3 linked regions of the Caballeronia sp. LZ062 genome follow. The protein of the gene in region 1 interacts with the protein of each later gene in a pairwise test. Links are inferred from orthologs where the notes say so. Each region holds a gene or a part of one and is shown in the gene's direction. Other genes may lie near its edges. The genes, in order: ssb, P9239_RS18525 and recO.

Evidence for each region.
Region 2: the proteins of ssb (region 1) and P9239_RS18525 interact in binary tests that used the Escherichia coli proteins (3 or more experiments, as listed by UniProt). The link is inferred for Caballeronia sp. LZ062 from one-to-one orthologs.
Region 3: the proteins of ssb (region 1) and recO interact in binary tests that used the Escherichia coli proteins (3 or more experiments, as listed by UniProt). The link is inferred for Caballeronia sp. LZ062 from one-to-one orthologs.

What each region holds. Positions count from the first base shown.
Region 1 is NZ_JARTWB010000002.1:2,239,249-2,249,388, reverse strand. Bases 2,624-5,363 are described here. They hold ssb (single-stranded DNA-binding protein), read left to right. Parts: upstream 2,624-3,599; coding sequence 3,600-4,127; downstream 4,128-5,363. Other genes in these bases: P9239_RS16465 (response regulator transcription factor), read left to right, coding at 5,339-5,363; P9239_RS16470 (response regulator transcription factor), read left to right, coding at 4,574-5,218; P9239_RS16480 (MFS transporter), read left to right, coding at 2,624-3,480. In the rest of the region: excinuclease ABC subunit UvrA, read right to left, coding at 1-2,006; more of P9239_RS16480, read left to right, coding at 2,278-2,623; more of P9239_RS16465, read left to right, coding at 5,364-6,019; P9239_RS16460 (response regulator transcription factor), read left to right, coding at 6,099-6,749; P9239_RS16455 (ATP-binding protein), read left to right, coding at 6,916-9,861; P9239_RS16450 (LysR family transcriptional regulator), read right to left, coding at 10,044-10,140. UniProt on the Escherichia coli protein: Plays an important role in DNA replication, recombination and repair. Binds to ssDNA and to an array of partner proteins to recruit them to their sites of action during DNA metabolism. Acts as a sliding platform that migrates on DNA via reptation.
Region 2 is NZ_JARTWB010000002.1:2,665,762-2,676,091, forward strand. The notes cover bases 3,108-6,037. They hold P9239_RS18525 (primosomal protein N'), read left to right. Parts: upstream 3,108-3,414; coding sequence 3,415-5,661; downstream 5,662-6,037. Other genes in these bases: P9239_RS18530 (hypothetical protein), read right to left, coding at 5,687-5,848. In the rest of the region: P9239_RS18510 (alpha/beta hydrolase), read left to right, coding at 1-846; P9239_RS18515 (transporter substrate-binding domain-containing protein), read right to left, coding at 851-1,681; hemE (uroporphyrinogen decarboxylase), read left to right, coding at 1,871-2,968; putA (trifunctional transcriptional regulator/proline dehydrogenase/L-glutamate gamma-semialdehyde dehydrogenase), read left to right, coding at 6,144-10,073; P9239_RS18540 (branched-chain amino acid ABC transporter substrate-binding protein), read left to right, coding at 10,172-10,330.
Region 3 is NZ_JARTWB010000002.1:598,332-608,646, forward strand. The notes cover bases 7,401-10,315. They hold recO (DNA repair protein RecO), read left to right. Parts: upstream 7,401-8,377; coding sequence 8,378-9,253; downstream 9,254-10,315. Other genes in these bases: era (GTPase Era), read left to right, coding at 7,462-8,361; pdxJ (pyridoxine 5'-phosphate synthase), read left to right, coding at 9,250-10,023; acpS (holo-ACP synthase), read left to right, coding at 10,032-10,315. Outside these bases: P9239_RS08835 (RseA family anti-sigma factor), read left to right, coding at 1-399; P9239_RS08840 (MucB/RseB C-terminal domain-containing protein), read left to right, coding at 457-1,443; P9239_RS08845 (DegQ family serine endoprotease), read left to right, coding at 1,466-3,019; P9239_RS08850 (glutaredoxin family protein), read left to right, coding at 3,027-3,287; lepA (translation elongation factor 4), read left to right, coding at 3,413-5,203; lepB (signal peptidase I), read left to right, coding at 5,261-6,154; rnc (ribonuclease III), read left to right, coding at 6,294-7,388. UniProt on the Escherichia coli protein: Involved in DNA repair and RecF pathway recombination.

The sequences.
Region 1 (10,140 bases):
ACCGCGTGCTGGAGCGTGTCGTTGATGAGCGTCGACTTCCCCGAGCCGGAAACGCCGGTCACGCAGGTCAACAAGCCGACCGGAAGATCGAGCGTGACGTGCTTCAGATTATTGCCGTGCGCTTCGACGATGCGCAGCCGCCGCTCGTCCGGCGCGTTGCGCTTTTCCGGATAGCTGATGGTGCGCTTGCCGGACAAATATTGTCCCGTGATGGAGTTCGGGTCTTTCTGCACCTGAAGCGGCGTGCCCTCTGCGACGATCACGCCGCCGTGCTCGCCCGCGCCCGGTCCCATGTCGACCACGTAATCGGCCATGCGGATCATGTCCTCGTCGTGCTCGACGACGATCACCGAATTGCCGATATCCCGCAGATGCTTGAGCGTGTCGATCAGACGGTCGTTGTCGCGCTGATGCAAGCCGATGGACGGCTCGTCCAGCACGTACATCACGCCCGTGAGTCCCGAGCCGATCTGGGACGCGAGCCGGATGCGCTGCGCCTCGCCGCCGGAGAGCGTCTCCGCGCTGCGCTCGAGCGACAGGTAATCCAGCCCGACGTTATTCAGGAACGACAGCCGCGCGACGATTTCCTTGATGACTTTGTCGGCGATTTCGCCCTTCGCGCCGTCCAGACGCAGCGTCTGGAAATAGCCGAGCGTGTCGCGCAGCGGCCAGCCGCTCACTTCGTAGATGCCGCGTGCGTGATCGCCCGAGCCCACTTTCACGAAGCGCGCCTCGCGCCGCAGACGCGTGCCTTCGCACGCCGGGCACGGCTGATTGTTCTGGTATTTCGCCAGTTCTTCGCGCACGGCGGTCGAATCCGTCTCGCGGTAGCGCCGCTCCAGATTCGGGATGATGCCTTCGAACGCATGCTCGCGCACCGAAGCGCGGCCGCGCTCGTTGATGTACGAAAACGGAATGGCCTGCTTGCCCGAGCCGTAGAGCAGCGTCTTGCGCACTTTCTCGGGCAGTTCCTCGAACGGCGCGTCGGTGTCGAATTCGTAGAACGCGGCGAGGCTTTGCAGCATCTGGAAATAGAACTGGTTGCGCCGGTCCCAGCCCTTGACCGCGCCCGCCGCCAGCGACAGCGACGGATGCGCGACCACGCGCTTCGGATCGAAGAACGTGATCTGGCCGAGTCCGTCGCATTCGGGGCACGCGCCCATCGGATTGTTGAACGAGAAAAGACGCGGCTCGAGTTCCTGCAGCGAGTACGAGCAAATCGGGCACGCGAACTTCGAGCTGAAGAGCTTCTCGTGGTCCGTGTCCATTTCAAGCGCGATGGCGCGGCCGTCGGCGAGGCGCAGCGCCGTCTCGAACGATTCCGCGAGACGCTGCTTCATGTCCGGGCGCACTTTGAGGCGGTCGATCACCACGTCGATCGTGTGCTTGTCGTTCTTCTTGAGCTTCGGCAGCGAATCGACTTCATAGATTTTCGCGACGCCTTCGTTCGCCGTGCCGCCGCCCGAGCGAATCCGAAAGCGGATAAAGCCCTGCGCCTGCATTTCCTCGAATAATTCGACATGCTCGCCTTTGCGGTCCGCGACCACGGGCGCGAGAATCATCAGCTTCGTTTCTTCCGGCAGTGCGAGCGCGGCGTCCACCATTTGCGAGACGCTTTGCGCTTCCAGCGGAATCAGATGATCGGGGCAATACGGCGTGCCGACGCGCGCATATAAGAGACGCAGATAATCGTGTATTTCCGTGACTGTGCCGACCGTCGAACGCGGATTATGCGACGTGGCTTTCTGCTCGATGGAAATGGCGGGCGACAGACCTTCAATCAGATCGACGTCCGGCTTTTCCATTAGCTGTAGAAATTGCCGCGCGTAGGCCGAGAGACTTTCCACATAACGGCGCTGGCCTTCGGCGTAAAGCGTATCGAACGCGAGCGACGACTTGCCCGACCCGGACAACCCCGTGATCACGATCAGCTTGTGACGCGGCAAGTCGAGATTGACGTTCTTCAGATTGTGGGTGCGAGCCCCACGAATACGAATTTCTTCCACGAGTTTGTTCCGGCGACGAGCGGGGAATGAGGGGGGCCAAACCTGCTACTATAACGACTTTTGCAGGGCGCGGCGCCCGCGCACCCTGTGCCGCGGACGAGCCCAGAACGCTTGCCGCGGGCCTTGCGGCGGTCGTGCCGGCGCAGCGGGCAGCGGCCATGCGCGCCGAGTCGTCCGCTGCATATGGTGCCGTTCCGGGCAAGAACAAGGCGGCCGCCTGATGTCGCAACAGGCCGGGCCAGACGCGACCCTCATTCATTCCCCGTCTCTGATGTCCAATCCGTCTGCCACGTCCGCACGTCTCTCCGCGCCGGAACTGCGCGCGACTGTGTCGCTCGCTGCCATCTTCGCGCTGCGCATGCTCGGTCTCTTCATGATCATGCCGGTGTTCTCCATCTACGCGAGAACGATTCCCGGCGGCGACAACGTCCTGCTCGTCGGCATTGCGCTGGGCGCTTACGGCGTCACGCAGTCGATGCTCTATATCTTCTACGGCTGGATCTCCGACAAGCTCGGGCGCAAGCCGGTCATCGCGTTCGGGCTGCTGGTGTTCGCGCTCGGCAGCTTCGTCGCGGCAGTCGGGCATTCCATGGCGTGGATCATCGCCGGGCGCGTGATTCAGGGCATGGGCGCGGTGTCGTCGGCGGTGATCGCGTTCATCGCGGATCTCACGCACGAGGAAAACCGCACGAAGGCCATGGCGATGGTGGGCGGCAGCATCGGCGTGTCCTTCGCGGTGGCGATCGTCGGCGCGCCGGTACTCTTTCACTGGGTCGGCATGAGCGGGCTTTTCACGGTGATCGGCGTGCTGTCGATCGTCGCGGTCGGCGTGGTGCTCTGGATCGTCCCCGATCCGCCGACGCGCCCGGTGCACGTCAAAGCGCCATTCAGCGAAGTGCTGCATAACGTCGAGCTGCTGCGCCTGAACTTCGGCGTGCTCGTCCTGCACGCGACGCAGACGGCGCTCTTTCTGGTCGTCCCGCGCATTCTGGAAGCGGGCGGACTGCCGGTGGCGTCGCACTGGAAGATCTACCTGCCGGTCATGGGGCTCGCTTTCGTCATGATGGTGCCGGCGATCATCGCGGCCGAGAAGCGCGGCAAGATGAAGGCCGTCATGCTCGGCGCAATCGGGCTTATCCTGTTCGGACAGTTGTTATTGGGCGCGGCTCCCCATACGCTATGGTCCGTGGCCGCGATTCTGTTCGTGTACTTCCTCGGCTTCAACGTGCTGGAGGCGTCGCAGCCGTCGCTCGTGTCCAAGCTGGCTCCGGGCACGCGAAAGGGCGCGGCAGCAGGCGTCTACAACACGACGCAGTCCATCGGCCTCGCCTTGGGCGGTGTCGTCGGCGGCTGGCTGTTGAAGCTGGACGGACCGAGCGCGGTCTTCTTTTCGTGCTCGGCGCTCGTGCTGGCGTGGCTTGTCGTGGCAATGTGGATGAAGCCGCCGCCGCGCAAAGCCGGGCGTGCGGCCTGAGAAACATATTTAATCGTTCAAATTGAATCAGACGTGCTGTTTTGGCTTCGGTTAAATACGACGCCCGCGCGAACAGCGCCGCACGGCTGACAGTAGGCAAAGAATCAACCGGAGAAATCATGGCATCTGTCAACAAGGTCATTCTCGTAGGCAATCTGGGCGCGGACCCGGAAACGCGCTACCTTCCGAGCGGCGACGCCGTGGCCAACATTCGTCTCGCGACGACCGACCGCTACAAGGACAAGGCGTCCGGCGAGATGAAGGAACTCACCGAATGGCATCGTGTCGCGTTCTTCGGGCGGCTTGCGGAAATCGTCAACGAATACTTGAAGAAGGGCTCGTCGGTGTACATCGAGGGCCGCATCCGCACGCGCAAATGGACCGACCAGCAGGGACAGGAACGCTATTCGACCGAAATCGTCGCTGACCAGATGCAAATGCTGGGCGGCCGAGGCGGTGCGGGCGGCGGCGACGATGGCGGCTACAGCCGCAGCGCTCCGATGGAACGTTCCGGCGGCGGTGGCCGGGCACCTTCGAGTTCGGGCGGCGGGCGCGCAGGCGGCTCCGGCGCGGGCGGCGGCGGGAGCCGTCCGAGCGCGCCTGCGGGCGGCGGTTTCGACGACATGGACGACGATATTCCGTTCTGATACGCGTCTATTCGCGCTCGGATTGGCGAAACGGGTCTCCTGCCTTTGGCAGGAGACCCGTTTTTGTTTGCTGTGTCGCTAATCGAAGCGTGCGCATTGCCTTCTAATTTCTTCCACCTGATAAAGCCCGCAGTCAATTAGCTGTCATCTGTCATATATTCAGATGCAGCGTAATCGGACTAATCCGATGGTTTCGAATCGGCGCACATTCTATTTTGATGAAAACTATTTTGAAATGCTGAGAGAGCAGTGCATGCGTTTTGTCATGTAACTGGGCAAACGCTAATTCGAGAAAAAAGCGCCAAGTCGAATCTGTCTGCTTCGGCGCGCGTTCCGCTGCCTGAACGCGTGATGGCGTGAATTCGCGCGCGAATCAAACGGCGTCTCAAAGTCGAAAGCGCCGAAAGGCATCATCTATAGAAATCCCTATAACCGGAGGCCTCTTGGTGCTTCGTGTAGTGTTGGCCGACGACCATCCGTTCGTAGTCCTTGGAATGAAGGCGCTTTGCAACGCAGACGATGGTCTGCGCGTCGTCGGCGAAGCCAGAAATGCAAGTACGTTGCTCACCGAGCTTCGAAGAGCGCAGTGCGACGTGCTCGTCACCGATTTTGCGATGCCCGAGCCGGGGCGCGAGGCACAGGACGGACTTTGCCTCGTCCGCAAGGTGAGGCAGGATTGGCCGGACATCGGCATCGTCGTGCTGACCAGCGTCAGCAATGTCGCTATCCTCCGCTCCATCTTGAACGCCGGCGCCATGGGCCTCGTCGACAAAGCGGAACCCATCGAACTGGTACCGACTGCCGTCAAACATGCGAGTGTGGGCCGCCGTTACGTGAGTGCGTCGTTTCGCGCGGCGCTCGCCGCCGCCGGCGCCGAGAACCAATCTTCGCCGGATGCACCGCGGCTCTCGCCAAGAGAAATAGAGGTCGTGCGGTTATTTGCAAGAGGCCGGTCGATTACCGAGATCGCGAAAGAATTGCAGCGCGACGTGCGTACGATTAGCCGGCAGAAACGCGATGCAATGAACAAGCTCGGCGTTAAGAACGATCCCGGTCTCTTCGCTTTTGTGCGCGCACGCGGACTATGCTGATTTGCGTAGCACCGCATTTCCATTTCGGATGCATCTTATGTCTTTTGGGGGGGTAGTGCCGGATGCTTATATTCGGGATCAGGTCTGCAAGTCAGATCGCATAACTTAGGGTTTGTGTCGATGGAATTCGGGAATGGTAGCGAGGTCTTCTCGCGTGTGAAGCGGATAAGGTTGGCGATAGCGGACGACCATCCGCTCGTCATTCTGGCAATCGAGCGGCTTGCGGCGAACTTCCCGAATGTGGAAGTTGTCAGCCGGAGCGCGAATTCAACTCAGTTGGATGAGTCGCTGGGACGCGGAGAATGCGATGTCGCTCTCGTCGATTTTTATATGCCGGGCGGCCGATATGGCGACGGCATACAGCTCATTCAGCACATAACGCATTGTTATCCGGGTGTTCGCATTATCGTGCTGTCGCGCAATGATAACGCGCTACTTGTCAGGCAAGCCCTCGACGCCGGCGCGCATGCGTTCCTGAGCAAGGAAGACCGTTTGGATCTGGTGTACGTTGCCATCGTATCGGCCATTGCCAACGAAACGTACCTCGGGCCCGCGGTTCGCCGGACCATGGCAGTGGCGAATGTCGAGAGCCGCGCCCGCTTTATCCGACAGCGCCTGACTACGCGAGAACTGGAAGTCATCGAGCGTTATGCGCGCGGCGCGAATGTGACCGAAATCGCGAAAGAACTCGAGCGCAGCGTAAAGACCATCAGCGCGCAGAAATGCGCAGCAATGCGCAAGCTGGATTTATCGACAGACGCTGATCTTTACCGATTCATTGCCGACAGCGATTTGATCTGACTTCACGCAGTAATCGCGAAATAGAAATGCGAGCGCGGGAAGGGGCAATACGTAGCTCGCCAGCGAATCAATAAAAACGATGAGAGAAAAGACACCGCTGAGGGCCATCGTCGCGGACGACCATCCCGCAGTCGTCAAGGGAATCAAGAACTTCCTGGAGCGGGACGGCGCAATACGGGTAGTCGCCACTGCGCGAGACACATTGGAGTTGGCCGAAGCGGTCGACTCCGTGCCGTGCGACTACATCTTCGCCGATATCGGCATGCAAGGCATCGACGGCGAAAACAATTCCATCGCATTTCTCAAGCGCTTTCTGTGGCAAAAAGCGCGGCCCCGGGTCATCGTCGTCACCATGATGTCGCACGGTCGCATGTTGGCGGGTCTCGTTCAGTTGGGAATTGACGGCATCGTCGACAAGCGCGATTCGCTCGAATGCCTGTTGGAAGCCGTATCCACCACGCTGGAAGGCGGCTGTTTTCTTTCACCATCCGTGAGTGAAACCATGCAACGCCTTCCCGGTACGGCGCCGGCGCTCGCCGGTGTCCTCAGCAAGCGGGAGTGGGAAGTCTTTCGGCTTTACGCGAGCGGCCTTCTCGTGCACGAGATCGCCAAGCGTTTCGGCCGAAGCAGCAAGACCATCGCTACCCAAAAGCGCAGCGGGATGCGCAAGCTCGGTCTCGAGTCGGAGGGCGAACTCGTCGAGTACCTTCGGCAAGTCGGGCTCGTCTGAGCACGCTGCACTGCACTTTTCGGAGCGTCATAAGAAGTATTTCGGACGCCTCTGATTTTCCTCTCTTGCACGCACGATCAGACTCTTAGGTCGGTCATCGAAATCCCTCGGTGCATCGGCGTCATGGGGCCGCGCATAAGAACGCGCATCTTCTCGGAGAGTCGAATTGAGATCGTTGCTCGCACGTTGCTGGGTCGTCGTCAGCCTCCTTCTGTCGCCGCTTTGCCATGCGGCCAGTTCGGCGGTGTCGCGGCCGGCCAGCGAGCCGGAGGCGCTCTGCGGGATCAGCGCGCTCCGTTTGCTGCCCGTGCTGATCGGCGTTGGGGCGGTTCTCGTGGTGACGCTGCGGGCCTTCATCCTCCTGCAGCGCGAGATGAATCGACGCATCCAGACCGAGCAGCGTCTCGCGACCCAGTTGAGCTTCCAGCAAACGATGATGGAAGTCGTCCCGTATCCGCTCGTTGCGAAGGACATGGACAACCGCTACATTGCGGTGAACCGCGCGTTCGAAAGTGCGCTCGGCGTGCGGCGCGAGGACGTCATCGGACGCACCAGTATTGAAGCGGGCGCATGGGGCGAGGTGTATAGCCGATTGATGAACGAGATCTCTGCGGCCACGCTGCAGTCAGGCCAGGGACAGGAAGTCGAGGCCGAATTCGTCGATAAACGCGGGCGTCCGCGCTACGGGCTATTCTGGACCGGCGCCTTTTCGGCGTCGAACGGCGAGCGCGTGGGCGTCGTCGGCACGATGATCGACATCACCGACATTCGCGACGCCGAACTGCGCGCGCGCCAGACCGAGCAGCGCCTCCACGACGTGACGCGATCCTTGCCCGCGGTGGTCTTTCAGTTGCGCCGCACGACGGGCGGCAGATACAGCCTGCCGTATATCGACGGCGACACGAGACAGTTGCTCGGCCTCGATCTCGCGGCGCTGGCGGCTGACCCGACCACCATCCTGCGCCACGTCGATGCCGAAGATAGCGGGCGGCTGTTCGAGGAAATCGAAGCGTCGTCGCGCACGCTCGAGCCGGTGCACACTGAATTTCGCGCCACGGTGAAAGGCGTCGCCCGCTGGATACGCGCCGATCTTGTCGCGCATCGCGAAGACGACGGCTCAGTCGTCTGGAGCGGCTATTGGGCCGATGCCAGCGTCGAACACGCGCGTGCCGAGGAACTTGCGCGAGCAAGAGACGCAGCGGAGGCCGCATCGCGCGCCAAAGACGATTTCCTCGCCATGATGAGCCACGAGATTCGCACGCCGATGAACGGCGTGCTCGGGCTCGTCGAAGTCATCGAAAATACGCCGCTCAATCAAGATCAGGCGCAGATGCTGGGCATGATTCAGGATTCGGCGAGCGCGCTGCTGCAAATTCTGGATGACCTGCTCGATTACACGAAGATCGAGGCGGGCCGGCTGACCATCGAATCCATGCCGATCGACTTGCGGGAACTCGTCGACAATGCCGTCGGATTGCTGGCCGGCCGGGCGCATGAAAAGGGCTTGAGGGTGCGCGTGGACGTCGCGCCAGACGTCGCGGCGTCGCTGCGCAGCGACAGCGTGCGCTTGCGTCAAATCCTGTTCAATCTGATGAGCAATGCCATCAAGTTCACGATCAAGGGCGAAGTGTCGCTGTACGTGCGGGCGGTCGAGAAGCGTGCAACGGAACAGGTCATTGAACTGTGCGTGAGCGATACGGGCATCGGCATCGACCCTGCGGCGCAGGCGCGCCTCTTCGAACCGTTCGTGCAAGCGGAGACGTCCATCACGCGCCGCTTCGGCGGCACGGGCCTCGGGCTGACCATCTGCAATCGGCTGGTGGATCTCATGGGCGGCACGCTCACGCTGCAGAGCGAAGTGGGCGTCGGCACGTCGATGACCGTGCGGCTCGAGATGCCCGTGGAGACGCAGCATTATCAGATGGACGGGTTGCGCGGAAGGCGCGGCATCGTCGCAATCGAGGACACGCGCGTCGCTACGGCGCTGCTCGGGTACGGACAGGCGCTCGGCCTGAATATCGAGCGCATGGATTCCGACGATCCGCGTTTGCGCCGGCTCGAAACGTTCGACGGCGTCGATCTCGTTTTCTTCAGCGATACGCGCAAGGACTCGCTGCCGCTCGGTTCGCGCGTGATTCATGTCACGGAAAAGCCGAAACCCACGGGCTACCGCATTCTGGAAGACGACATTCGCGTCAGCGTGAATCCATTGTCGTGGCGAGGCCTCCGCGCGGCGTGCGTGGCGGCGCTGACGGGTATGCCGCAAGTCGCGGTACACGGTACGCTCGACCAGGAACCGTGTACGGAGGCGCCCGGCCGCGAGGACGCGCTGCACAACGGCAAGCTGGTGCTCGTCGCGGAAGATCATCCGGTGAATCAGGAACTCATTCGTCATCAGCTTTCGCTGCTCGGCTTTGCCTGCGACGTCGTGCAGGACGGCGCAGAAGCACTTGCCGCGCTCGAAACCACGCGTTACGGCTTTCTCATCACCGATTGCCACATGCCGAACATGACCGGCTACGAACTGGCGCGGCGCGTGCGGGCCAAGGAGAAGGGCACCTCGCGCCGCTTGCCCATTCTCGCCATCACGGCGAGCACGTGCGCGAGCGAGGCAACGCGGTGCCGTGAAGCCGGCATGGACGACTACCTGGTCAAGCCGACGCGGCTTGCGACATTGCGCGAGCATCTGAACCGCTGGAGAACGGCGGAGCGTACAGATCATCGGCAGGATGCGCAGAATCATCGTGCGGCGGGCGCTGGGCGGCACCATGATGACGAGATCGACCTTGCCGCGATGGCGCAACTCTGGGGCAGCGAGGCCACCGTCAAAGCGTTGCTGGATGCCTTCGTCACCTCTTTCCGCGACGACCTGAGGGCGCTCGAGCCGTTGTTGGAACGCGGCACGGTCGAGCATCTGCGCGAGTGGCATCATCGCGTGGTCGGCGCGGCGAGCGTGTTGCAGTACCGGCCGTTGCTGGACGCACTCGAAGAATTCCGGCGCGACCTGCCGCAAAAGAGCCGGGACGTGATGCGGCGCGAAGGCCGCACACTGATCGAGCGATGCACGCAATTGCTCAAGCGCATTGAGGCGCAGTGCGCCGCGATTCAATAGCTGCGCTTACTCGGTGACGGGGAGGGGGCTCGCGTCGACAGGCGTGCGGTCGCGGAAATGAGCGAGCGCCGAATCCCAGAACGAACGCGTTTATGCGGCGCGAAGGCCGCACACTGATCGAGCGATGCACGCAATTGCTCGAGCGCATCGAGGCGCAGTGCGCCGCGATTCAATAGCTGCGCTTACTCGGTGACGGGGAGGGGGCTCGCGTCGACAGGCGTGCGGTCGCGGAAATGGGCGAGCGCGAAATCCACGAAAGAACGCGTTTTCGCGGAAACG
Region 2 (10,330 bases), 420 kb from region 1 along the record:
AAAGCGGTCGCTCGGGCATACGCGCGCGAGCGCGCCGCCGACGTCGCCGTCGAGGACATTGACGTTTCTTTACAAAATCGAACCCTCGCCGCGCGCATCTACCGACCAGAGACGGCCAGCGGACCGCTGCCTTTGCTCGTCTACTTTCACGGCGGCGGCTGGGTGGTCGGTGATATCGAGACGCACGACGGCCTCGTCGCCCAGATGGCGCGTGACGCCCAATGTGCAATCGCGAGCGTCGATTACCGGCTGGCGCCCGAGCATCCGTTTCCGGCTCCCTGCGACGACGCCCTCGACGCGCTGCTCTGGTTCGCGGAACACCGGTCGCGGCTCGGCTTTGCAACCGATCGGCTGGGCGTCGGCGGCGACAGTGCGGGCGCACATCTGGCGGTCGTCGCGGCGCGTGGGGCGAATCAGCGTGTCGCCGGCCTCGTCAATCTGCAACTGCTGTTGTACCCGGTGATGCGCCGGCAATTCGAGAGTGCGAGTTGCCTTGCCAATGCCAACGGCCCCGGTCTCACCAATGACGAAATGCGCTGGTATTGGACGCAGTTTCTCTCAGGAACGGCGCCGGACGAGCACGACGTCCGCGCGTTCCCGCTCGCCGAACCCTACGAGCGCACGCCGGCGCGTGCATTGATCGTCGCGGCGGCCTACGACCCGCTTTACGACGACGCCTTCGAACTCCAGCGCTTCCTCGAAGCCAACGGCGGCCGGACGGAGATGATCGACGCGAACAACATGACGCACGGCTTCGGCCGCCTGCACGCGCAGTCGGAGGCGGCGCTCAACTGGTTGCGCCGCATCGGCGCGCGCGCGGGCGAACTGCTGCGCGCGGAACGCTGACGCGTCACTTCAGCCACTTGTCGACCACCGCCTGAAACTCGCCGGTCGATCGCGCGAGATGCAGCCACTGATCGACATACTGCTGCCACGCGACGTCCCCGCGCGGCAGCAGATACGCCTTCTCGCCGAACTGGAACGGCTTGTCGGGATGCACCGAGCAAAGGCCGGGATTCAGCTTCTGCTGTAGCAGCGTCTCCGACGCATCCGTGACCATGACATCGGCGCGACCGTCGAGTATTTGCTTGAAGATCGTCACGTTGTCGGGATACTCGATCAGCTGCGAGTGCGCGAAGAACTGCTTCGCGAAACGTTCGTTGGTGCCGCCGGGATTGACGATAGTCCGCACGGTCGGCTGATCGATCTGCGCGACGGTCTGGTACTTGTCGACGTCGGCGCAGCGCACGATCGGCGTCTTGCCGTCTTCCATGTACGGCGCGGTGAAGAACGCGCGCTTTTGCCGGTCGAGCGTCGTCGAGACGCCGCCCACCGCGATATCGCATTTTGCGATGAAGTCGTTCATCAGGTTCGACCACGACGTCTTCACGTACTCCGGCTTCGCGCCGAGCGACTTCGCCAGATTGTCGGCGAGATCGATGTCGATGCCCTCGAACTGACCGTCCGGCCGCAAGAACGAATACGGCTTGTAGTCGCCGGTCGTGCAGACGCGTAGCGTGTGCCGCGCGAGAATCTCGTCGAGCCGCGAGGCTGGCGCGGGCGCTTGCACGACGCTGCCGCCCTGCACCGTCTGACCGTAAGCGACACCGGAATTGACACCGAAAGTGACAAGCGGCCACGCGAGCGCGCAGGCGGCGAGACGGAAGGACACGCGTTTCATCGATGCTCCTGGTTCTAGTTGTGATGGGCCGCGACGACGCCGGCGGCCATCGATGATAACGAGCGTGCGCGCGTCTGAGAATCATCTCGAAAAGGCCGCGACGCGCGCCCATTTGCCGCCGCGCTGCCGCGAAAACGGGCAGCCGGTCCGGTAGAATGGACGATTCTTCAGGCTTCGGCACCGAGCGACGTGGCACACACCCTTCTCAACGACACCTTTCTGCGTGCGCTGCTGCGCCAGCCGACCGAATACACCCCGATCTGGCTGATGCGTCAGGCTGGTCGTTATCTGCCCGAATACAACGCGACGCGTGCGCGCGCCGGCAGTTTCCTCGGCCTCGCGAAGAACCCGAATTTCGCCACCGAAGTCACGCTGCAACCGCTCGAACGCTATCCGCTCGACGCCGCCATTCTCTTTTCCGACATCCTCACGGTGCCCGACGCCATGGGCCTCGGCCTGAACTTCGTGCAGGGCGAAGGTCCGCGTTTCGAGCGCACCGTGCGCACGGAAGACGACGTGAAGCGTCTTGCGGTGCCGGACATCGACAGCACGCTGCGCTACGTGACCGACGCCGTGAGTCAGATCCGCCGCGCGCTTACCGACGCGCAAGGCCGCCAGAAGGTGCCGCTCATCGGCTTTTCCGGCAGCCCGTGGACGCTCGCGTGCTATATGGTCGAAGGCGGCGGCTCGGACGATCATCGGACGGTGAAGGCGATGGCGTATGCGCGGCCCGACCTGATGCATCGCATCCTTGACGTCAACGCGCAAGCCGTCACGGCGTACCTCAATGCGCAGATCGAGGCGGGCGCGCAGGCCGTGATGATTTTCGATACCTGGGGCGGGGCGCTCGCCGACGGCGCGTATCAACGCTTCTCGCTCGACTACATCGCGAAGGTGGTCGCAGGCCTCAAGCGCGAACACGACGGGGCGCGCGTGCCGGTCATCACGTTCACGAAGGGCGGCGGGCTGTGGCTCGAAGAGATTGCTGCGACGGGTGTCGATGCCGTCGGTCTCGACTGGACGGTGAACCTTGGCGCGGCGCGCGAGCGCGTGAGAGGGCGCGTCGCGCTGCAAGGGAACATCGATCCGAGCGTGCTTTTCGCCCCGCCCGAAGCGATTCGTGCAGAAGCGCGCGGCGTTCTAGACAGCTTCGGGAATTTTCCGGGCCACGTGTTCAATCTCGGGCACGGCATCTCGCAATTCACGCCGCCGGAGCACGTTGCAGAACTGGTGGACGAGGTTCACCGGCACAGCCGCGCCATGCGCGCGTCGGCCTTCCGCCGCTAGCTCGCCATGTTGCAGTGCACCAGACGTTGCACGGCGCCCGTCTGCGTTGGTCGAGCGGGTTAGGCGAATCGCCCGCCCTTTGCGGCGCTCCGAGATGTCAAGACGACTTATGCACATTTTGTTCGTTGCATCGCGCCATCAGACATATCGACGCACATAGCCCATAAAGCGTGGCTATTCTTGACGTAAGTCGCTGATTCTAAACAACTTAAAAGAGTCTTGTCCGATATGTGGGCAAACGCACATAAGCGATCCGTGACATTGTTTGCGGCGGCCCGCGCCCGACTTCTCAACAAAGTTATCCACAGGGCTGTGGAAAGCGGCGGAAAACTAAAAATAATCGGCAACTTATCGGCGACTTTGACGTTTTACTTTAACTGTCGCCGCAAAGGGCTTGCACTGCCGTGGCGCGCCCGAATCGCGGGCTTCCACAGGCGCTTTGCACAATGACGGACGTGTTCGTGCGCGTCGCCGTCGACCAACCCATGCCTGTGCTGTTCGACTATCGCTACGCGCTGCCGAGCGAACCGCTGGTCGGCGCGCTCGTGGAAGTACCGTTCGGCAGGCGCGATGTCGTCGGGCTGATCTGCGAAGTCACCTCGACCACGGACGTGCCGCCGAACAAACTGCGCGACGTGACGCGCATCTGCCGCGAATGTCCGCCGCTATCCGCGCAATGGATCGCGCTCGCGCATTTCGCGGCGGATTACTATCAGCGCGGTCTTGGCGAAGTCGCGCTGCCGGCTCTTCCGCAAGCCCTGCGCGATGCGTCGCGCTGGGACAGGCTGCTTGCCGTCGACGAGCGTTTCCGGCTTCTGCCGGCTGGCCGCGACGCCCTTCCAGACGCGCTCCCCGCGCGCGCCCACGCGCTGCGCCGTCTGGTCGAAGCGCTCGCGGCGCAGGAATTGTTGAGCCTGTCCGACGCCCGCGCGCTGCATCCGAAGGCTTCGGCTACGTTCGAAGACTGGCTCGCGCGCGGCTGGATCGAGCGCGCGACGCCAGGCGACGAACGCACGCTGTCCGACGCGCCGCCGTCGCCGACCGGCACGGCGCCGCTTCCCCAACTCACCGAAGAGCAACGCTACGCCGTCGATGCCATCGCGGGCGCGCAGAGTTTTGCGCCGTTCCTGCTGCACGGCGTCACCGGCAGCGGCAAGACCGAGGTCTATCTTCACGCGCTGGCGGCGCTGCTCGCGGCGCAGCCGGACGCACAAGCGCTCGTCCTCGTCCCGGAAATCAATCTCACGCCGCAGTTCGAGGCCGCGTTCCGTCAGCGGTTCGCCGCGCTCGCGCCGGATTCCATCGTCACGATGCACAGCGGGCTGGCCGAAGGCGAGCGCGCGCGCAACTGGCTTGCGGCGCACAGGGGCAGCGCGCGCATCGTCCTCGGCACGCGTCTCGCCATCCTCGCGTCGATGCCCGGCCTCGCGATCATCGTCGTCGACGAGGAACACGATCCCGCCTACAAGCAGCAGGAAGGCTTGCGCTATTCGGCGCGCGATCTGGCGGTATATCGCGCGAAGCAGCTCGAGATTCCCGTCGTGCTCGGTTCGGCGACGCCGTCGCTCGAGACCTGGTGGCAGGCAGAGCAGGGCCGCTACACGCGCCTCACGCTGACACGGCGCGCCGTGGCCGACGCGGTGCTGCCGACAGTGCGATTGATCGATCTGGAGGAAGAGCACCGGCGCGGCCGGGCGTCGGTCGAAGGGCTGTCGGGGCCGCTCATCGCGGCGTTGAAATCGCGGCTGGAGCGCGGCGAGCAAAGTCTCGTGTTCTTGAATCGACGCGGCTACGCGCCGATCCTCTCCTGCGACGCCTGCGGCTGGGTCGCGGGCTGCCCGCGTTGCAGCGCATATGCGGTGCTGCATAAGCCCGAACGCGCGCTGCGGTGTCACCACTGCGGCTGGGAATCGCGCATTCCGAAGTCGTGCCCGGATTGCGGCAATGTCGATATCGCGCCGATGGGCCGTGGCACGCAGCGCGTCGAGGAGACGCTCGCGAGCGTGGTGCCGGGCGCGCGGGTGCTGCGTATCGACGCCGACAGCACGCGCCGCAAGGGCAGCGCGCAGGCGCTGTTTTCGGACGTCCACGCGGGCGAGGTCGATATTCTCGTCGGCACGCAGATGATCGCGAAAGGACACGATTTCCGGCGCGTGACGCTCGTCGGCGTGCTGAACGCGGACACGGCGCTTTTCTCGCACGACTTCCGCGCGAGCGAGCGGCTCTTCGCGCAGCTGACACAGGTCAGCGGCCGCGCCGGCCGCGCTGGGCTGCCCGGCGAAGTGCTGATTCAAACGCGCTATCCGCGTCACGCGCTCTATCTCGCGCTATCGCGGCAAGACTACGTGGGATTCGCGAACGCCACGCTTGCCGAGCGACGCGACGCGCGCCTGCCGCCCTTCGTGTATCAGGCGATGCTGCGCGCCGAAGGCCGCACGCTCGAAGCCGCGATCGCGTTCCTCGAAGAAGCCGCCGCCGCGTTCGCGCCGTTGCCCGGCGCGGACCGCGTGACCGTCTACGATCCCGTGCCGCTGACCATCGTGAAAGTGTTCAACGTCCACCGCGCGCAACTGCTGCTGGAAAGCGGCTCCCGCGCCGCGCTGCAATCGGCGCTGCGGGCGTGGCAGCCGGTGCTGCGCGCGCTGAAAGGCGTGCTGCGCTGGAACGTGGAAGTGGACCCGCTCGACGTCTGATCGCGGCGGCCTAGCCCGCCGTTCGTCACACTTTCGCGCGCGAGGCCTCCGCGCCCGCGCGAACCGGCGTCGCCTCGTCGCGCGTGTCGTCGACATGATGCGTACGCGACGACGCGCCCCGCACGAACAGCACCACGCAAAGCGCGAACATTGCCCAAACCCCGACCACCACCATCCACGTGCTCATGTTGTCGTTCCCCGTAGCTGCTTTTGTAGCGCCGGACGGCGCGCATCGCTTTATATCGGCAGCGGCGGTGCATTTACTTAGGGGTTGTCCCAAAAATCTTGAGTTAGGGAAACTACTAGGCGATTTCCGCCATCGGACAAAGATAGGCAAAACGGCGGAAAAGCCTGCCGCGTAAGGGATTGAGCGCGGTGCAACCGTCTCGAAAATGTCGGTTGCACCTTTTAAATCAGCGGGGTACGATTCGCCAACTTTTAGGTCCCTGGCCGGGTAGGCACGACCGGCAAACGAAGGAAATATGGCGAGCACAACCCTTGGCGTCAAAGTCGACGATTTGCTGCGGTCCCGGCTGAAAGACGCCGCCACGCGGCTCGAACGCACCCCGCACTGGCTCATCAAGCAGGCGATCTTCGCGTATCTGGAGCGTATCGAGCACGGCCAACTTCCGCCGGAACTGTCGGGCGTGAACGGCACGTCGGAAATGAGCGATGCCGCGACCGTCGAAGGCGACGAAGACGGCGCGCCGCATCCGTTCCTCGAATTCGCGCAGAATGTGCAACCGCAATCCGTGCTGCGCGCGGCGATCACGGCGGCGTATCGCCGTCCGGAGCCGGAGTGCGTGCCGTTTCTGATCGGTCAGGCGCGACTGCCGGCCACCGTCGCCGCCGACACCGAAAAGCTGGCGACGAAGCTCGTCGAGACGCTGCGAGCGAAGAGCAAGGGCGGCGGCGTCGAAGGTCTGATTCACGAATTCTCGCTTTCGAGTCAGGAAGGCGTCGCGCTGATGTGTCTCGCCGAGGCGCTCTTGCGCATTCCCGACCGCGCCACGCGCGACGCGCTGATCCGCGACAAGATCAGCAAGGGCGACTGGCGTTCGCATATGGGCCAGGCGCCGTCGTTGTTCGTCAACGCCGCGACGTGGGGCCTGATGATCACCGGCAAGCTCGTGACGACGAATAGCGAAGCAGGTCTCTCGTCGGCGCTCACGCGCATGATCGGCAAGGGCGGCGAGCCGCTGATCCGCAAGGGCGTCGACATGGCGATGCGCCTGATGGGCGAGCAGTTCGTCACCGGCGAGACCATCTCCGAAGCGCTCGCGAACAGCCGCAAGTTCGAAGCGCGCGGTTTCCGCTACTCCTACGACATGCTCGGCGAAGCCGCGACGACGGAAGAAGACGCGCAGCGCTATTACGCGTCCTACGAGCAGGCCATTCACGCGATCGGCAAGGCGGCGGGCGGGCGCGGCATCTACGAAGGCCCGGGCATTTCGATCAAGCTGTCCGCGCTGCACCCGCGTTACTCGCGTTCGCAGCAAGAGCGCACGATGAGCGAACTGCTGCCGCGCGTGCGCGCGCTGGCGCAACTCGCGCGCCGCTATGACATCGGCCTGAACATCGACGCCGAGGAAGCCGACCGTCTCGAGCTGTCGCTCGATCTGCTCGAAGCGCTGTGCTTCGATCCCGAACTCGCGGGCTGGAACGGCATCGGCTTCGTGGTGCAGGCGTATCAGAAGCGCTGCCCGTTCGTCATCGACTATCTGGTGGATCTCGCGCGCCGCAGCCGTCATCGTTTGATGATTCGTCTCGTCAAGGGCGCGTATTGGGATACCGAAATCAAGCGCGCGCAAGTGGACGGCCTCGAAGGCTACCCGGTCTACACGCGCAAGATTTATACGGACATCTCGTATCTCGCCTGCGCGAAGAAGCTGCTCGGCGCGCCGGACGCGGTCTATCCGCAATTCGCGACGCACAACGCTTACACGCTCTCGGCCATCTATCACCTCGCGGGACAGAACTACTATCCCGGCCAGTACGAGTTCCAGTGCCTGCATGGCATGGGCGAGCCGCTGTACGAAGAAGTCACCGGCCGCGACAAGCTCAACCGTCCGTGCCGCGTCTACGCGCCGGTCGGCACGCACGAAACGCTGCTCGCGTATCTGGTGCGGCGTCTTCTGGAGAACGGCGCGAATACGTCGTTCGTGAACCGCATCGCGGACGAATCGGTTCCGGTGAAGGATCTCGTGCGCGATCCTATCGACGAAGCGCAAGCCATCACGCCGCTCGGTGCGCCGCACGCGAAGATTCCGCTGCCGCGTCAGCTGTACGGCAACGAGCGCCTCAATTCGATGGGCCTCGACCTGTCGAACGAGCATCGGCTGGCGTCGCTGTCGTCGGCGCTGCTCGCGAGCGCGAATCATCCGTGGCAGGCCGTGCCGATGCTCGAACGCGACGATCCGCACAACGGCGTCGCGCGCGAGATCCGCAATCCGGCGGATCATCGCGATGTGGTCGGCACCGTGGTGGAAGCGTCGCCGCAACAGGTGAGCGCCGCGCTCGCGAACGCGGTGGCCGCCGCGCCGATCTGGCAGGCGACGCCCGTGGAAGACCGCGCCGATTGCCTCTCGCGCGCTGCCGACCTGCTCGAAGCGCAGATGCATACGCTGATGGGCCTCGTCGTGCGCGAAGCGGGCAAGTCGCTGCCGAATGCGATCGCCGAAATTCGCGAAGCCGTCGATTTCCTGCGCTACTACGCGTCGCAGATTCGCGCGGAGTTCTCGAACGACACGCATCGCCCGCTCGGTCCGGTGGTGTGCATCAGCCCGTGGAATTTCCCGCTGGCCATCTTTATGGGTCAGGTCGCGGCCGCGCTCGCGGCGGGCAATCCGGTGCTCGCGAAGCCTGCCGAGCAGACGCCGCTGATCGCCGCGCAAGCCGTGCGCATTCTGCGCGAAGCCGGCGTGCCGGCGGGCGCGGTGCAACTGCTGCCGGGCGATGGCGAAACCGTGGGCGCCGCGCTCGTCGCCGATGCACGCACGCGCGCCGTGATGTTCACCGGCTCGACGGAAGTCGCGCGCCTCATCAACAAGACGCTGTCTGAGCGCCTCGATTCGGACGGCCGCCCGATCCCGCTGATCGCGGAAACCGGCGGCCAGAACGCGATGATCGTCGATTCGTCCGCGCTCGCGGAACAGGTCGTCGCGGACGTGATGCAGTCTTCGTTCGATTCGGCCGGTCAACGCTGCTCGGCGCTGCGCGTTCTCTGTCTGCAGGACGATGTCGCGGACCGCACGCTCGACATGCTGACCGGCGCGATGAAGCAGCTCGCCGTGGGCAACCCGGATCGCCTGTCGGTGGATGTCGGTCCCGTGATCGACGCCGACGCGAAGCGCAGCATCGACGCGCACATCGCGGCGATGCGCGAGAAGGGCCGCAAGGTCGTGCAGCAGCCGCTGCCCGATGCGTGCGCGCAAGGCACGTTCGTGCCGCCGACGCTGATCGAGCTGGAAAGCATCGACGAGCTGAAGCGCGAAGTGTTCGGACCGGTCCTGCATGTGGTGCGTTACCGCCGCGCGTCTCTTGATAAACTCCTCGACCAAATTCGCTCGACGGGGTACGGACTCACGCTCGGCATCCATACGCGCATCGACGAAACCATCGCGCATGTCATTCAGCGCGCGCACGTGGGCAACATCTACGTGAACCGCAACGTGATCGGCGCCGTGGTCGGCGTGCAGCCGTTCGGCGGCGAAGGTTTGTCGGGTACGGGTCCGAAGGCGGGCGGCGCGCTGTACTTGCAGCGCTTGCTTGCCAAGCGCCCGACCGGCTTGCCGAAGTCGCTTGCGAGCACGCTGGTCGTCGATGAAACGCCGTCCGCCGATACGCCGGCCGCCGCGCTCACCGCATTGCGCGACTGGGCCATCGGCGAACGCGATCCGCAGACGGCCGCGCGTTGCGACGGTTATCTGCAACATGTGCTCGCGGGCGCGACGGCGGTGCTGTCCGGTCCGACGGGCGAGCGCAATACGTACACGCTGAGCGCGCGGGGCACGGTGTTCTGCGTGGCATCGACGGTAAGCGGCGCGCGCGCTCAATTCGCCGCGGTGCTCGCGACGGGCAACAAGGCGCTCTTCGCGGGATCGGCGGGCGAGCAACTGGTGGCATCGCTGCCGCCCGCGCTGAAAGCGCATGCGTCGGTGAGCAAGGATCCGGCAGCCGGTTACGATGCCGTGCTGTTCGAAGGCGACAGTGACGAACTGCTGTCGCTGGTGAAGGAAGTCGCGAAGCGCCCGGGACCGATCGTGTCGGTGCAGGGCGTCGCGGCGGGCACGTTCGCCGACGCTGGCCACGACGGCGAAGACTACGCGCTCGAACGTCTGCTGACGGAACGCTCGGTCAGCGTGAACACGGCGGCGGCGGGCGGTAACGCGAATTTGATGACGATCGGTTGAGACTTGCGGCGCCCGGTTAAGACAAATTCAAAACAAACGGCAGCAGGCACGGCGATCCCGGCAAAAAGCTGCCATCCACACTGGTATTAGGAGAAGCTATGAAGCACACGATGACCAAGCTGGCAGCCGCCATGACGCTCGCCGGCCTGTCGTTCGCGGGGACCGCATTCGCACAGCAGGCAGACGAGGTGAAGGTCGGCTTCGCGGGCCCGATGACCGGCGCGCAAGCCCACTACGGCAAGGACTTTCAGAACGGC
Region 3 (10,315 bases), 1.6 Mb from region 1 along the record:
GCGGCGCGCTTCGAGGCCGAAGCGCACGTTCTGGCGCCTGCGGCATCGGCTTCGGCGCAGAAGGCGCGCGGCGGCATGCTGCGCCGGCGCGTGGTTCCGGCGTTCGCGGTGGCGGCCGCAGCGGCCACCCTCACGTGGATCGTCGTGCCGCAGTTGCAGGGCGTCGGTTTCCACTCGGGCGCGCAAGTCGCGAGCGTCGCCCAGCCGGATTCGGTGCAACGCGTCGCGCTCGCATCCATGCCGGCGGCGACCACCGCCGCGCCGGTTGTCGAAGCCAACATCATCCGTGACGCGAACCTCGATCAATACCTGGAAGCGCATCAGCAGTTCTCGCAGCAGCCTGCGATGCCCGGCGCCATGCCACTGATTCGCGCCGCGGTGACAACGCAGAGCCAATAACTGAAGGCAGGTGTGCGGTTGAATAAAACTAGATATTGGGGGCGGCTGCCGGCATTGATGGTTTGCGCAGCCGCGTTGTTGTGCGCGGCATCGGCTTCTTTCGCTGACAGCGGCAACGCGCCGGATCGCAAGACCGCCGCCAACCTGCTCAACCGCATTCAGGAAGCGGCCCAGCAGCAGAATTACGAGGGCACGTTTTTATATCAGCGGGGCGCGACGGTGCAGTCGTCGCGTATCACGCACGTCGCCACGCACGGCGACGGCGATTACGAATCGGTCGAAAGTCTCGACGGCGCGCCGCGCCGAATGCTGCGCCACGACGACGACATGCTCACGTTCGTGCCGGAGCGGCATCTGCTCGTGATGGAGCATCGGCAGAGCAAGGACTCGTTCCCTTCGCTGCTCGCCACGAGCGGCGATCAGGTACTGGCGGTGTACGAGCCGAAGCTGCTCGGAAACGACCGCGTCGCGGGCATCGAGAGTCAGGTGGTGGAACTCGACCCGAAAGATTCCTATCGTTTCGCCTACAAACTCTGGTCGGACGCGAAGACCGGATTGCTGCTGCGCGCCCAGACGCTCGATCCGGACGGCCAGGTCCTCGAACAACTTTCGTTCTCGCAGGTGCGTATCGGCGGTGCAATCGACAAGGCGTCGATTGCAAACGGCATGCGCGCCACAGCGGGGTGGAACATCGTGCGCCCGCCCGTGCAGCCGGTCGACCTGCAGGCTCAGGGCTGGCAGATCAAGCCATCCATTCCCGGCTTCAAGCTGATTCGGCAACTTCGCCGGCCAATGGCGTCGAGCGAGCAGGGCCAGCCGCCGATTCCGGTCGATCAGGCGGTGTTCTCTGACGGCCTCGCCGCCATTTCGGTGTTCGTCGAACCGGTCGAGAAGAACTCCCGCAAGGAAGGCGCGGGCAACAGCGGCGCCACGCATGTGCTCGTGAAGCGTCGCGGCGATTTCTGGATTACTTTGCTGGGTGAAGTGCCGCAAGCCACGTTGCGGCAATTTGCTTCTACCATAGAATACAAGCCTTCCAAGTAATCGATCCCTCGGCCTTCCATCCATGAGCAACTACTCGCTGCGCAAGTTCATCGCGGCCGCGGCGCTCGCCGTGTGCCTGCCGTTCATTTCGCATACGGCGGCGGCAGCGCCCACGGTGAACCTGCCGGACTTCACGTCGCTCGTCGACAAAGTCGGGCCTTCGGTCGTGAACATCCGCACGACGTCGCGCGTCGGTTCGTCGGGCGAGATGCGCGGCTTACCGCCGGGCCTCGACGAAGGCGACATGTCCGAGTTCTTCCGGCGCTTCTTCGGCATCCCGATGCCGGGGCAGCCGGGCTCGCCGCGCGGTAACGGTGGCGGGGGTGGCGGCGGTAACGGCGGTGGCGGCAGCGGAGGCGATCAGGGCAAAGGCGGCAGCCGCAGCATTCCGCCCGACGACAGTCAGGACAACTCGGAGCAGAGCAGCGGCGTCGGCTCGGGCTTCATCCTGTCGACGGACGGCTACGTGATGACCAACGCACACGTCGTCGACGACGCGGACACCATCTACGTCACGCTCACGGACAAGCGCGAGTTCAAGGCGCGGCTCGTCGGCGTGGACGAGCGCACGGACGTCGCGGTCGTTAAGATCAGCGCGTCGAATCTGCCGGCCATCACCATCGGCGATTCGAACAAGGTGCGGGTCGGCGAATGGGTGCTCGCCATCGGCTCGCCGTTCGGCCTCGACAACACGGTGACGGCCGGCATCGTCAGCGCGAAGGGCCGCGACACGGGCGATTACCTGCCGTTCATCCAGACCGACGTCGCGGTGAATCCTGGCAATTCGGGCGGTCCGCTCATCAACATGGCGGGCGAGGTCATCGGCATCAATTCGCAGATCTACAGCCGCACCGGCGGTTTCATGGGCATTTCGTTTGCCATTCCGATCGACGAGGCGATGCGCGTCGCGGATCAGCTGAAGACGACGGGCAAGGTCACGCGCGGCCGTATTGCCGTCGCCATCGGCGAAGTGACGAAGGACGTGGCCGATTCGCTCGGCTTGCCGAAGGCGCAGGGCGCGCTCGTCAGCAGCGTCGAGGCGGGCGGTCCGGCCGACAAGGCGGGCATCCAGCCGGGCGACATCATCCTCAAGTTCAACGGCGCGAACGTGGATACGGCGACCGACCTGCCGCGCATGGTCGGCGACAGCAAGCCGGGCATGAAAGCGACGATCACGATCTGGCGCAAGGGCCAGTCGCGCGATCTGCCGATCACCATCGCGGAAATGCAGCCGGATAAGGTCGCGAAGACCGAGCAGCGCCGCGCGCCGCAGCCGAAGGAGCGCGCGAGCAATTCGCTCGGCCTCGCGGTGAGCGACATTCCGGCCGACCAGAAGAAGGCGCTCAAGCTCACGAGCGGCGTGCAGGTGGATGCGGTTGAAGGGCCGGCGGCTCGCGCGGGCTTCCAGAAGGGCGACATCATCATGCGGATCGGCGACACGGACATCACGAGCGCAAAGCAGTTCGAATCGGTCGCGCAAGGTCTGGACGCGAGCAAGATGGTCGCGATTCTCGTGCGCCGTGGCGACAACACGCAGTTCGTGCCAGTGCGCCCGCGCGTGCCGGCGCAGAAGTGACGCCGCAATGACGAGGCACGAAGGCGCGCGGTTCGTTCTCTACGGCCGCGCGTGGTGCCATCTCTGTGAGGACATGCGCGCCGAGCTTGAGCCGATTGCCCAACGCTTCAACGCGGCGATCGAGTGGATCGACATCGACGAAGATCCACTCCTGGAAGCGCGCTACAACGAGCGTGTGCCGGTGCTGATGCTGGACGGCCTTGAGTTGTGTGAGCACCGGCTGGACGCGCAAGCCGTCCATTCGGCGCTCTCGGCGCGGCGCGCTTGAAACCGCCGCACGCCGAAAACGCCTGTGCACCCCCTTTTCGGCTAAAATGCAGAAGTTTTCCCCCAATTTTTCAAGGCGTGCTCCGCATGTGTGAGGGCGCGCCTTTTTCGCTTGATCGGCACTGAATGAATCATATTCGTAACTTCTCGATCATTGCGCACATCGATCACGGCAAGTCCACGCTGGCGGACCGCATCATCCAGTTGTGCGGCGGCCTGTCCGATCGTGAGATGGAAGCGCAGGTGCTCGATTCGATGGACTTGGAACGCGAGCGCGGCATCACGATCAAGGCGCAAACAGCGGCGCTCACCTACAAGGCGCGCGACGGCCAGGTCTACAACCTCAATCTGATCGATACCCCCGGACATGTCGACTTCTCGTACGAAGTCAGCCGTTCGCTTTCCGCTTGCGAGGGCGCGCTGCTCGTCGTCGATGCCAGTCAGGGCGTCGAGGCCCAGACCGTTGCGAATTGCTATACGGCCATCGAACTGGGCGTCGAAGTCGTGCCGGTGCTGAACAAGATCGACTTGCCGGCTGCGAATCCGGAAAACGCGATCGCCGAGATCGAAGACGTGATCGGCATCGACGCGACGGACGCCGTGCATTGCAGCGCGAAGACCGGCCTCGGCGTGGAAGACGTGCTGGAATCGCTGATCGCGAAAGTGCCGCCGCCGAAGGGCGATCCCGACGCGCCGCTGCAGGCGCTCATTATCGACTCGTGGTTCGACAACTACGTCGGCGTCGTGATGCTCGTGCGCATTTTCAACGGCACGCTCAAGCCGAAGGACAAGATCAAGATGATGGCGACCGGCGCGCAGTATCCGGTCGAGCATCTGGGCGTATTCGCGCCGAAGTCGACGAACCTCTCGCAATTGTCGGCGGGGCAAGTCGGCTTCGTCATCGCGGGCATCAAGGAACTGACGGCCGCGAAGGTCGGCGACACGGTGACGGTTGCGAATCGTCCGGCCGCCGAGCCGCTGCCGGGCTTCAAGGAAGTGAAGCCGCAGGTTTTCGCGGGGCTTTATCCGGTCGAAGCGAATCAATACGACGCGCTTCGCGAATCGCTCGAGAAACTCAAGCTGAACGATGCGTCGCTGCAATTCGAGCCGGAAGTGTCGCAGGCGTTGGGCTTCGGTTTCCGCTGCGGCTTCCTCGGCCTCCTGCACATGGAGATCGTGCAGGAACGGCTGGAGCGCGAATTCGACATGGACCTCATCACCACCGCGCCGACGGTGATTTATGAGGTCGTCCAGCGCGACGGCACCACGATCTCGGTCGAGAATCCCGCGAAGATGCCGGAGCCTTCGAAGATCGAGGAAGTGCGCGAGCCGATCGTCACGGTGAATCTGTATATGCCGCAGGAGTATGTCGGCTCCGTCATCACGCTCTGCACGAACAAGCGCGGCCAGCAGATCAACATGCAGTATCACGGCCGTCAGGTGCAGTTGACCTACGAAATCCCGATGGCGGAAATCGTGCTGGATTTCTTCGACCGCCTGAAGTCGACCTCGCGCGGCTATGCGTCGATGGACTACGAGTTCAAGGAATACCGCGCGGCGGATGTCGTGAAGGTCGACATGCTGATCAACGGCGACAAGGTCGACGCGCTATCCGTCATCGTCCACCGCTCGCAGAGCCAGAGCCGCGGCCGCGAAGTGGCGTCAAAGATGCGCGAACTGATCCCGCGCCAGATGTACGACGTGGCGATTCAGGCGACCATCGGCTCGAACATCATCGCTCGCGAGAACATCAAGGCGCTGCGCAAGAACGTGCTGGCGAAGTGCTATGGCGGCGACATCACGCGTAAGAAGAAGCTGCTCGAAAAGCAGAAGGCGGGCAAGAAGCGCATGAAGCAGGTCGGCTCGGTCGAAATTCCGCAAGAGGCTTTCCTCGCCATCCTGCGCGTGGACGAGTGACGTTCGCGCGCTGGCAGGCGCAGAACAACAACCGACGATAACAACTGGAAGCGATTGATGAATTTCGCATTGATTCTCTTGATCCTCGTCGTGGTGACGGGCATTGCATGGGTGCTGGACAAACTGGTGTTCGTTAAGCAGCGCCGGCGCGCCGCGGACGCGGCGGTCGCCGAGTTCGACCGCCAGCAGGAACGCGTCGGCGAGCGTTTCGCCGATGAAAACGCCGATCAGACGCGCGCGCGCCTGCGCAACGAGGCGCTGCGCCAGCCGTGGTGGCTCGAATACACGGCCAGCTTCTTCCCGGTGATTCTCGCGGTGTTCGTCGTGCGCTCGTTCATCATCGAGCCGTTCAAGATTCCGTCCGGGTCGATGGTGCCGACGCTGCTCGTCGGCGACTTCATTCTTGTGAACAAATACGAGTACGGTCTGCGCCTGCCGATCAGCAACACGAAGCTGACGCAAGGCAAGCCACTCACGCGCGGCGATGTCGTCGTGTTCCGCTATCCGAAAGACGAATCGGTCGACTACATCAAGCGCGTAATCGGCCTGCCGGGCGATACCGTCGCGTACGAAAACAAGCAGCTCACGATCAACGGCAAGCCGGTGCCGGAAACGCCGCAGCCGGACTACTTCGACGACGAGCGCATCGGCTACGCAAAGCAATTCGTCGAAGATCTCAACGGCCGCAAGAACGCCATCCTGAACAATCCGCAAGTGCCGCCGTTCGTCGTCGGCGCGGACGACTTTCCGTATCGCGACAACTGCGTCTACAACGCGCAAGGCGTGACCTGCAAGGTGCCGCCGGGCCATTACTTCATGATGGGCGACAACCGCGACAACAGCGCCGACAGCCGCTACTGGGGCTTCGTGCCGGATAACAACATCGTCGGCCGCGCGTTCTTCATCTGGATGAACTTCAGCAACCTGAAGCGCATCGGCTCGTTCGAGTGATTCATCGCGGTGCCGTCGCGCACGCGTCGGCGCTGCTTCGAAATGGCGTGAAGAAGCGCGGCTAAGACCGTCTCGCCACGCGTTTTCCCGGCTCGCCGGGCGGAATCGGCCGCCTGCGCGGGCGCGTTATACTCTGTCCATGCCATCTTCTCCGTTGGAAAGCCGGCTGCAGTACGAATTTCGCAATGCGGAATTGCTGCGCCAGGCGATGACCCACCGCAGTCACAGCGCCACGCACAACGAACGGCTCGAATTCCTCGGCGACTCCGTTCTCAATTGCGTGGTGGCGGCGCTTTTGTTCCAACGATTCAGCAAGCTCGACGAAGGCGATCTCTCGCGCGTGCGGGCGAATCTCGTCAAACAGCAATCGCTTTACGAAATCGCGCAGGCGCTCAACGTGTCCGAAGGCCTGCGTCTGGGCGAGGGCGAATTACGCAGCGGCGGCTTCCGGCGTCCGTCGATTCTGGCGGACACGCTCGAAGCCATCTTCGGCGCGATCTTTCTCGACGGCGGCTTCGACGCCGCGTTCGCCGTCATCAAACGTCTCTATACGCCGGTGCTGGATCACATCGATCCGCGCACCATCGGCAAGGACGCGAAGACGCTGCTTCAGGAATATCTGCAGGGTCACAAGATCGCGTTGCCGACTTATACGGTGGTCGCGACGCACGGCGCCGCGCACAATCAGCAATTCGAAGTCGAATGCTCGGTGCCCAAGCTCGATGTGAAAGTGTCCGGCTCCGGCGCGAGCCGCCGCGCGGCGGAACAGGCGGCGGCCAAGAAGGCGCTCGATGAAGTCATGGCCGCGGCGCCCACGCTCGGCGTGAAGCCGAAGCGCAAGGGCGCGCGCGCCGCCAAGCTCGCGCACGTCGAAGTCGTGCCGGGCGTCACCGGCGTGCAGGCCGCGCTCGACTTGCGCTCGCCGGAGCGCCGCGAGCGCGATCGTCAGCGCAACCATTCCGCCGATGCGAATGCGTCCGCCGAGCAAACGCCTGCGGCGCCGCTTGCCGTCATCCGCGCAACGCACGTCGAGCCGTCCGCTGCGTCGTATGCAGCCGCCGAGAAGCCCGAGCGGCACGTCATCCATCGCCCGGAGAAGGCGGTGAAGAGCGAAGCGGCGCAAACGCCGGATGCCAGCGCCGACAGCGCGCCGCCCACCGACGACGCGCGCAGCACCGCCAGCGACGACGCCCCGGCCAGCCGCGTCGTGCGCGCCGCCGACGCCGGCCACTGACGCGCATTCAGCCGCCCATGCGCCATCGCGCCATCGCAACATCGCGCTCAACGAACCTTCGCCGCACACCACTATGAACGCTCCCACATCTTCCGGTTTCCGCTGCGGCATGGTCGCAATCGTGGGCCGGCCCAACGTCGGCAAATCGACGCTCATTAACGCGCTCGTCGGCCAGAAGGTGAGCATTACGTCGCGCAAGGCGCAGACGACGCGCCATCGCATCACCGGCATCAACACGTTCGACGACGCGCAGTACATCTTCGTCGACACGCCCGGCTTCCAGACGCGCCACAGCGGCGCGCTCAACCGTTCGCTGAATCGCGCGGTGACGTCCACGCTGACTTCGGTGGATGCGATCCTGTTCGTGATCGAAGCCGGCCGCTTCGGCCCCGACGACGAGAAAGTGCTCGATCTGATTCCGGCCGGCACGCCGACGCTTCTGATCGCGAACAAACTCGACCGCGTCGGCGACAAGGATTCGCTTTTTCCGTTCATGCAGCAGATGTCCGCGCGGCGCGACTTCCGCGAAATCGTGCCGCTCTCGGCCAAGAATCCGGACGACATCAAGCGGCTCATGTCCGTCGTCAAGCCGTATCTGCCGGAAGGCGAGCCGATCTACGGCGAGGACGATCTGACCGACCGTAGCGAACGCTTTCTCGCGGCGGAAATCCTGCGCGAGAAAGTGTTCCGCTGGACCGGCGACGAGTTGCCCTACACGAGCACCGTGCTTATCGACAAGTTCGAAACCGAAGGGCGCCTGCGCCGCGTGTTCGCGACCATTCTCGTGGAGCGCGACGGCCACAAGGCGATGATCATCGGCCAGAAGGGTGCGAAGCTGAAGCAGATCAGCACCGAGGCGCGGCTCGACATGGAAAAGCTTTTCGACGGTCCCGTGTATCTCGAGACCTTCGTCAAAGTGAAAAGCGGCTGGGCCGACAACGAAGCAGGCCTGCGCGCTTACGGCTACGAGTGAGGTCGGGACGACGCTCATGGACGCCGGCTCGAACGACGCGTGGATGACCCCGCCCGCCGACGATCGTCCCGAGGACGATTCCGGCGCGAGCGAGCGCCCCGCGCCGAAACGGCGGCGGGCATCGTCGTCGGCTGCCGCCGGCACGAACGCGCAACGCCCGCGCCCGCGCCCGCGCTCCGACTTTCGCGTCAGCGAGCAGCCGGGCTTCGTGCTGCACAGCTATCCGTATCGCGAGACGAGTCTCATCATCGACGTGTTCTCGCGCGATCACGGGCGCATTGCGCTCGTCGCGAAGGGCGCGAAGCGGCCGCATTCCGCGCTGCGCGGCGTGCTGCAAACCTTCCAGCCGCTCGGCCTTTCGTGGACCGGCAAAGGCGAAGTCCGCACGCTGACCACCGCCGAATGGGTCGGCGGCATGCTGCCGCTGCGCGGCGACGCGCTCCTGTGCGGCTTCTATGTCAACGAGTTGCTCGTCAAGTTCTGCGCGCGCGAGGACCCGCATCCCGCGCTTTTCAATCACTATGTGCTGACGCTGTCGCGGCTCGCGCACGACGAGCCCGCCGTGCAGGTGTTGCGTTCCTTCGAGCGCGTGCTGTTGCGCGAAACCGGCTACGCGATGGCGCTCACGCACACCGTGACGCGTGAGGCCGTGCTGCCCGAAGGCCGCTATACCTTCGATCCCGAGCGCGGCGTGCGCGAAGCCTCCGACGATCTCCCTGCGCAATGGCCGGTCATCGCGGGGCAGACGCTGATCGACATGGAGCGCGATGACTACAGCAGCCCGCAGACCGGCACGCAGAGTAAGACTTTGATGCGCTTTCTGCTCAACTATCATCTGGGCGGCGCGCCGCTCGCCACCCGTCAGATTCTGATCGACCTGCAAAACCTATGAGCTTCTTTCTTTCATCGCCCGCGAGCGTGATCGATCTCGGCGTGAACATCGATCACGTCGCCACGCTGCGCAACGCACGCGGCACGTCGTATCCCGATCCCATTCGCGCCGCGCTCGCCGCCGAAGAAGCGGGCGCGGACGCCATCACGCTGCATCTGCGCGAAGATCGCCGTCATATCGTCGATGCCGACGTTCGAACGCTGCGTCCGCTTCTCAAGACGCGCATGAATCTGGAATGCGCCGTGACGCGCGAAATGCTCGACATCGCGTGCGAGATCGAGCCGCATGATGTCTGCCTCGTGCCGGAAAAGCGTCAGGAATTGACGACGGAAGGCGGCCTCGACGTTGCGGGCCAGTTCGACGCCGTGAAGGCCGCGTGCGCGCAGCTCGCGGGCGCGGGCAGCCGCGTGTCGCTTTTCATCGACCCTGACGAAACGCAGATCCGCGCGGCGAAGGAAGCGGGCGCGCCGGTCATCGAACTGCATACGGGGCGCTATGCCGAAGCGCACGACGAAGCCGAGCAGCAGCGCGAATTCGAGCGCGTCGCGAGAAGCGTCGAGTTCGGCAATTCGCTCGGGCTGAAAGTGAACGCGGGCCACGGCCTGCATTACACCAACGTGCAGCCGATCGCCGCGCTCGATGGCATCGTCGAGTTGAACATCGGACATGCGATCGTCGCGCACGCGATTTTCGCTGGCTGGGACAACGCGGTGCGCGAGATGAAGGCGATCATGGTCGCTTCGCGTCTCGCCGCGCAATCGAAGCGCTGAGCGCGGCCATGGCGATCTACGGAATCGGCACGGACCTCGTGCAAGTAAGCCGCGTCGCGGGCGTCATGGAGCGCACCAACGGGCGCTTTGCCGAGAAAGTGCTCGGCCCGGACGAACTGCGCATCTATCACGCACGGCGCGCGCGCTCGGAAGTGCGCGGGCTCGCGTTTCTCGCCACGCGCTTTTCCGCGAAGGAAGCGTTCTCGAAGGCCATCGGACTCGGCATGCGCTGGCCGATGACCTGGCGCGCGCTGCAGACGCTCAACGAACCGAGCGGCAAGCCGGTGATCGT